2 regions of the Streptomyces sp. NPDC050988 genome follow, and region 1 is predicted to be linked to the other one. Evidence: riboswitches for the same ligand, from Rfam matches in the RefSeq annotation. Region 1 holds a riboswitch; the other holds the start of a gene.
What was found. A riboswitch is a leader RNA that binds a small molecule or an ion and turns the genes downstream of it on or off. The one in region 1 is predicted to bind cyclic di-AMP.

Region 2: it holds a riboswitch for cyclic di-AMP, as region 1 does, so the genes downstream of both, ACIBEI_RS45065 (transglycosylase SLT domain-containing protein) here and ACIBEI_RS10450 (C40 family peptidase) in region 1, are expected to answer to the same signal.

Annotation. Positions count from the first base shown of each region.
Region 1 is NZ_JBITFQ010000003.1:490,241-493,720, forward strand. It holds gene ACIBEI_RS10440 (ATP-dependent Clp protease proteolytic subunit) at 40-675, shown strand; gene ACIBEI_RS10445 (hypothetical protein) at 683-991, shown strand; cyclic di-AMP (ydaO/yuaA leader) riboswitch at 1,330-1,541, shown strand; gene ACIBEI_RS10450 (C40 family peptidase) at 1,545-2,018, shown strand; gene ACIBEI_RS10455 (DUF6328 family protein) at 2,109-2,594, shown strand; gene ACIBEI_RS10460 (ATP-binding protein) at 2,686-3,129, opposite strand; gene ACIBEI_RS10465 (helix-turn-helix domain-containing protein) at 3,393-3,480, shown strand, end outside.
Region 2 is NZ_JBITFQ010000041.1:33,531-37,010, reverse strand. It holds gene ACIBEI_RS45075 (hypothetical protein) at 23-526, opposite strand; gene ACIBEI_RS45070 (DUF5959 family protein) at 549-677, shown strand; cyclic di-AMP (ydaO/yuaA leader) riboswitch at 1,035-1,199, shown strand; gene ACIBEI_RS45065 (transglycosylase SLT domain-containing protein) at 1,203-1,946, shown strand; gene ACIBEI_RS45060 (HAD family hydrolase) at 2,106-2,921, opposite strand; gene ACIBEI_RS45055 (FAD-dependent oxidoreductase) at 3,233-3,480, opposite strand, start outside.

The sequences.
Region 1 (3,480 bases):
TACATTTTTTACAGGACCTCTCCCGGAGGAGCGTGTGTCATGACCCGACCGTCCGCCCGCTATGTCCTGCCCGAGTTCACCGAACGCACCAGTTCGGGGAGCCGGACCATGGACCCATACTCGAAGCTGCTGGAGGAGCGGATCGTGTTCCTCGGGACGCCGATCGACGATGTGTCGGCGAACGACGTGATGGCCCAGTTCATGCACCTCGAGTACCAGGCGCCCGACAGGGACATCTCGCTCTACATCAATTCGCCCGGTGGCTCGTTCAGCGCGATGACGGCCGTCTACGACACGATGCAGTTCGTCAGCTGCGAGGTGGAGACCATCTGCCTGGGGCAGGCGGCGTCGGCCGCGGCGGTGCTGCTCGCGGCCGGCACACCGGGCAAGCGGTACGCGCTGCCGGGCGCCCGCGTGCTGATCCACCAGCCGTCGTTCTCCGAGCCCGTCCAGGGACAGGCGTCCGACCTGGCCATTCAGGCCGACGAGTTGATGCGTACCCGTGAGCAGTTGGAGGAGATGCTCGCCCGTCATTCGGGCCAGAGCCGGGAGCGGATCGGTGCGGACATCGAGCGGGACAAGATCCTGGACGCGCAGGCGGCACTGGAGTACGGACTGGTCGACCGGATCGTCGCGAGCCGGAAGTCCACCCAGAGTGCACCCGGCGCGAGGTGAGCGGCCGATGCTCCCACCCGAGTTGCCGCCGCTGCCGGCCCTGACGCGTGCCGAGGCCGAGCTGATCGACCGTTACCTCGAAGTGGTGGACCTGCTCGGCCGGATCAACCCGGCCCACTCCGGGGACACCTACCGGGGGTTGCGGGCCGCCCAGGCCCTGGTCGGCAAGGCTGCCGCGCTGCGTGACGCGCTGGCCCTGATGCACCAACGCGGCGAGCACGAGGTGCACGCGCCGACCCTGGCGCGGGCGCTGCGCGTCCTCGACGGTGAGCGCCGAGCGGGCCGGATCGCGCTACCGCCGCGCTCCGACAGCTGACGTACCGCCACCGACCCGGCGTCACGCAGGCATCTGACGGAACGTCCGGTTCAGGGTTCAAACGGACCGAAAGGTGTACCACCGAACAGCGTAGTCAGGGCTGCTTTTACAGGCCCGTGGAGGTTGCGCAACACGCGTAGCCTCCGTACGGAATAAGACGTTCCGGTGCTGGTACGAGGGTCGTCGACCCCCTCGACGCCCTCCCGTGGGAATGGCTGTCCACCCGAACGGGTGAGTGGTGAGTAAGCCCACAAATCGCCGATTCCGCTCGGCTTTTGGGACATCCGTGCGTCAAGATCCCTTCCGACGACAAGCCCCCGCCACAAGCGGCGGGGCGATCCGGGCGGACGCCGAGTCCTGCCGCCGCCCGGATGACCGGTCGACAGAAGTGGATCGGCAGGAGTGGAGGACCCAGGCACGACGGGTCGCCGGAACGGTCACGCCATGACCGGGCCGAGCAGCCCTTGGGGTGAAGCCGCGTCAGCGGCCGGGCAACTTCGCCAGCCCGAATCCGACAGGTCATCCTTCACAGGCGGCTGACGAAGGGTTGCGCATGACTGCGCTCAATCGTGTCCCGTCGCTGTTCAGCAGGGCCGGTACCGCATCGGCTCTCACCATCGCCGCTGTCGGCGGCGGCATCGTGGCCCCCGGATTCACGTCCGGCGCGGAAGCGGCCACACCCGCGACGAAGGCACTCCAGGTAGCAGCCTCGAAGAAGGGCTCCCCGTACAAGTACGGAGCCGTGGGGCCCAAGCGCTTCGACTGCTCCGGCCTCACGCTCTACTCGTTCAAGAAGGCGGGCAAGTCCCTGCCGCGTACGGCCGCCGCGCAGTACAACAAGACGAACCATGTCTCCGCTTCGAACCGCAAGCAGGGAGACCTGGTCTTCTTCCACTCGGGCCGGAACGTGTACCACGTCGGCATCTACGCCGGGAAGGGACGGATCTGGCACTCCCCGAAGACCGGGGAAGTGGTGAAGCTCCAGAAGATCTGGACGAAGAGCGTCTGGTACGGCCGGGTCAGGTGACCCGCCCAGGAGGTGGCCGCGGTGATCGCCGCGGCCACCTTCCGGGGCCCGGTGCGTGATATTCGCCGCAGAGTGGTTACTCCTTCACTTATGGGCGACCTTCATCACCACGAGGAGCGCAACGAGACACGGCTTGAGCGCGCCGACCGCAACTTCAACGAACTGCTCCAGGAACTGCGGGTCACGCAGACCGGGGTGCAGATCCTCTTCGCCTTCCTGCTCACCCTCGCGTTCACCCCGCGCTTCCCCTCCCTGGACTTGTTCCAGCGCACCACGTACGTCGTCACGCTGCTGCTCTCCGTACTGACAGCCGCCCTCTTCACCGCCCCCGCCGCGCTGCATCGCCGGCTCTTCCAGCAGGGCGCCAAGCCTCAGGTCGTGAAGGCGTCCTCGCATCTGGCCGAGATCGGGCTCGGAGTGCTCGCGCTCGCCCTCTCCGGTTCGGTCCTGCTCGTCGTGGACGTGGCGACGAGCCGGGCGGGCGGCATCGCGGCCGGTGCGACCACCCTGGTCGTCTGCGCGGGGCTGTGGGCGCTCATCCCCCACCTGATGCAGGGCTCCGCCGACGAGGACTAGCGGGCACCTTCGCGCCACCGGTGGTACGAGGACGAGCCCGACGCCGAGCAGGGCGAGCGCGGCACCGACCTCGACGGCGCGGGTACGGCGCTCAGTCCGCCGTCACGGGCTGCACCGGCGCCGTCCAGGGCAACATGATCGAGACCGTCTTGCCGCCCTCTCTGGTGGGCCGGACCGTCAGCTTGCCGCCGCACTCGGCCGTCAGCCAGCGGACGATCACCATGCCCCGGCCGTTGTCCTGCTGGACGGCCGCGGGCAAACGTTTCGGGAAGCGCGGGTGGCTGTCGGTCACGCCGATGCGCAGTTGTTCGTCGCGGTCGAGTTCGATGTCCACCGTGAAGGTGGGCGACTGCCCGAACGTGTGCTGTACGGCGTTGGTGGCGAGCTCCGAGACGATGAGCCGGACCGTGTCGGCCGCCTCCGTGTCGGATGGAAGTCCCCATTCGGCCAGCACGTTCATGACGTATGTGCGGGCGGCGTAGACCGAGGCGGGATCGCTCGGCAGAGTGACGGATGCTTCCTGGTGGTCTGCCATGGCGAGGTCGTCCCTTTCCCACGGGACCGGAGTCCGACACGAAGCGGATGACTTCGAGTACGGTCCCGGACTGGTGCTTGCGCCAGAGTGCCACTACCTCGGCGTTCGCGGTGCCGATCCACCGAGATATGCATATATCTGTCGCTCGAAGCGGTGAACTCTGCGACGGCCGACCGTATTTGGGCGGGGGGCCGGTTTGTCCTCTACGGTCGGCGTGACGCCGGACGATATAGCGCCGGCGCGACGGTCGGAAGGAGACGGCCATGCAGTACGGTCCCGCTGTGCGCCGCCGGAAGCTCGGTGCCGAACTGCGTGCCCTGCGTGCCCGTGCGGGCCTCAAGAGTGGCGAGG
Region 2 (3,480 bases), on a different contig from region 1:
CGGGCCCCATGACCGCGTACGTCTATGTGGGGCCCGAAGACATAAGGGAGGCCGTCCGGCCCGGCGCGGGCGGCACCCGGATCCGGACCCGGGCCGACCTCGACGCCTTCCTGTCCGCCAGCCCCGCCGACGAACTCGACGAGCCGTTCACCTTCGTCGTCGACGCCTCCGTGACCCTGCGCCTGGCCCCACGCCGCTCCGAGCACGTGGCCTGCGCGGACGGGAAACCGGTGCGCGCCGCCGGGAAGTTGGGCTTCGCGAGGACCTCGTCCGGCCGGGCGGTCACGTACGCGAGCAACCCGTCACCTACCGCCGCTGCGCGTCCTGCGCCGAGTGGAACTCCGTACAGGACGCCCATTTCGTCTGTGCCCTCTGCGACGCCGACCTCCCGGCCGACCACCGCACCGGCCCGACGGACCTCGCGCTCCTCGCCGACGAGGAGGGCAATTCGGTCAGGATCACGGTCCTCGGCCGGCACCCGCTGATGACGGTGGAGCGAGGACCCGTCGATTCCCATTCGGCTCACGGGAGAACGGGATTGCCACAAGGTGATCGTGGAGGACGACACGATTTCCATGGCCCCGGTGTGCGTTCCCGTCGATCTTCCCCGGAACTGGATCGACAGCCACCGGCAGAAACTGCGTGACGTACTCACTCTCTGGAACCCAGAAGGCTGAACTCTCCGGCACCTCGAAGAGCAGAGAGAACGTTTCTGGACAAGTAGTCCCTTATGCCGACTGGGCGGACATCCCGACTCCGCCCGACTTGCCCGTATTAGGCACGTGGCGCACCTAATTCCCCACCTGTGCACGTGAATTGGGTCACGTCCGCTCGGGACGGCCGCTTTGCGGAGCCGGTCGATTCACCTTTGCTCAAAGCAAGTTGAACTTCACCTTCCGAATGGATCAAGAATTACCATCTGCCCCGAACAGGCAAATGGCATCTCCATGTGAATTCTGGGCTTGTTCACGGCATGTGCTCTCGCATACGTTCACGTCACTCCGGATGGACCGCCTAATCCTGCCGCCGCCCGGAGATCCCAACCACCCATTCACTCGCGTACGGCAGGAGCGGGGGACCCAGGTAGGCCGCCGGTCCGGATTCCGGAACGGCTCGGGGTGAAGCCGCGTGCACCATGCGGCCGGGCAACTCCCGCCCGAACCCGACAGCTCACCTCGCAGGCGTCGGAGAGGAAACGCGCCATGGCCGCACGAGGCAAGCACCGCCGCACCAGAATGAACACCCTCACGCGCGGCATCGTCGCCGCGGGAACCGGCGGAGCCGCGCTCGCGCTCCCCATCGTGGGCGCGACCGGCGCCCACGCCGCACAGCCGACGCAGGCCGCCCAGGTCGCACCAGCCGCGGTCCCGCAGGTCTCGCTCATCACCTACAAGGTGGTCGCGGGCGACACCCTGACCAAGATCGCCAAGAAGCACTCCACGAGCGGCGGCTGGCAGAACCTGTACAAGGCCAACCGCGCGGTCATCGGCGACGACCCGGCGGTCATCCGCCCAGGCCTCAAGCTGACGGTCGGCACGAAAAACGCCCAGAGCTCGGCAAAGACGGCCACTGCCACCAAGGCGTCCACCGCGTCCGCCGTCACCCCCGCCGCCGCGAAGACGTACACGAACGACCTCGACGGCTGGATCAGGGAGTCGCTGGACATCATGGCCCAGCAGGGCATCCCGGGGTCGTACGACGGCATCTACCGCAACATCATGCGCGAGTCGTCGGGCAACCCGCGGGCCATGAACAACTGGGACTCCAACGCGGCCGCGGGTACGCCGTCGAAGGGGCTCCTCCAGACCATCGACCCGACCTTCAACGCCTACCACGTGGCCGGCACCTCGATGGACCCCTTCGACCCGGTCGCCAACATCACGGCGGCGTGCAACTACGCCGCCGCGAGGTACGGCTCGATCGACAACGTCTTCGGGGCCTACTGAGCGGGCCGGTTTCGGGCCGGTACCGGGGCGGTATCGGGCCGACCGGTGCCGGGCGTGCCCGTGGCCAGGGAAACGGTGCCGGGTGTGCCCGCGGCGAGGGAGACCGACCTCTCCGCGGGCACGCCCGGCTTTCTCCTGACGCAGACCCCTGACGCAGAACTAGGACCGCGAGCCGAAGAGCCGTTCCAGTACCACCGCGATGCCGTCCTCCTCGTTCGAGAGGGTCACCTCGTCGGCCACCGCCTGGAGTTCGGGGTGGGCGTTGGCCATCGCGACGCCGTGGGCCGCCCAGTCGAACATCGGAATGTCGTTGGGCATGTCACCGAAAGCGATCGTGGTGGCGGGAGTGAGGCCGAGGTGTTCGGCCGCCAGGGCGAGACCCGTCGCCTTGGTCACTCCACATGGCTGGAGTTCGACTGTGCCGGGGCCGGACATCGTGACCGTGGCGAGGGAACCGACCGCTCCGCGGGCCGCGGACGCCAACTCGTCGTCGGACAGCAGGGGATGGCGCAACAGCACCTTGCTGATGGGTTCCGTCCAGAGGTCGTCGCGGCGCAGGACCCGTACCGCGGGGAGCGTCGGGTGCGGCATCTCGTACCCCGGCTCGATGAGCGTGAGGCCGTCGACCCCGTCCTGGTCGACCGCGGCGTACAGGTCCCCGACCTCTGCCTCGATCTTGCCGAGCGCCGTCTCGGCCAGCTCACGGTCGAGGGTGACCGACCACACCATGCGCTCGGCGCCTGCGTCGTACAACTGCGCCCCCTGACCGCACACCGCCAGTCCCCGGCTGCCCAGTTCGTCCAGCAGGGGGCGTACGCGAGGTGCCGGGCGCCCCGTCACCACGAGGTGCCTGGCACCTCTCCCGATTGCCATCGCCAGCGCGGCGCGTGACCTGTCCGAAAGGGTGTCGTCGCCTCGCAACAACGTCCCGTCCAGGTCAGTGGCGATGAGTGAATATGCGATCGGTGCGGCCATGATCAGAGAATACGGATCGAACGCCCCAACGACTCGACGGGAACCGGACGTCGTCCGGTATCTCGTCAGGCACAGAGGTCGTCACAGGCACCATCCGTCGGCCGATCGGAGGCAAATCGCAGGCGAAGGCGAACAGTTGGCCATGCCCTGCCCGCTCCCCCGCCCCCGGTCAACCGGCCCGTCGCCCGCCGCCGGGTCCCATCTCCCGGTGCCCCGCCCCGTCCCACGGACGCGGCACCCGCGCGCCCTTCGTGCCGCTCGGCGGCGTCGGCGACGGGTCGATGCGTGCGCGCACGAAGCGGAGGTTCCGTTCAGCCGCGCGCCCCCACCAGATGCCGGACCAACCGCGGTGAGGCGAACTCCGTCCCGCACACGAACCGCATCACGGGACCGTACGAAGCCGCCGCCGGCAGCCCCGTGAAGTACAGCCCGGGTACGGAGGACCTGAACCCGGCGCCCAGCTTCGGTGTCCCCCGGCTCACCGCCAGCTCCGTACGGAGTTCGTGCCCGAGGAAGTCCATCGCGGCGAGGTCGACGCGGTATCCGGTCGCGGCGACGA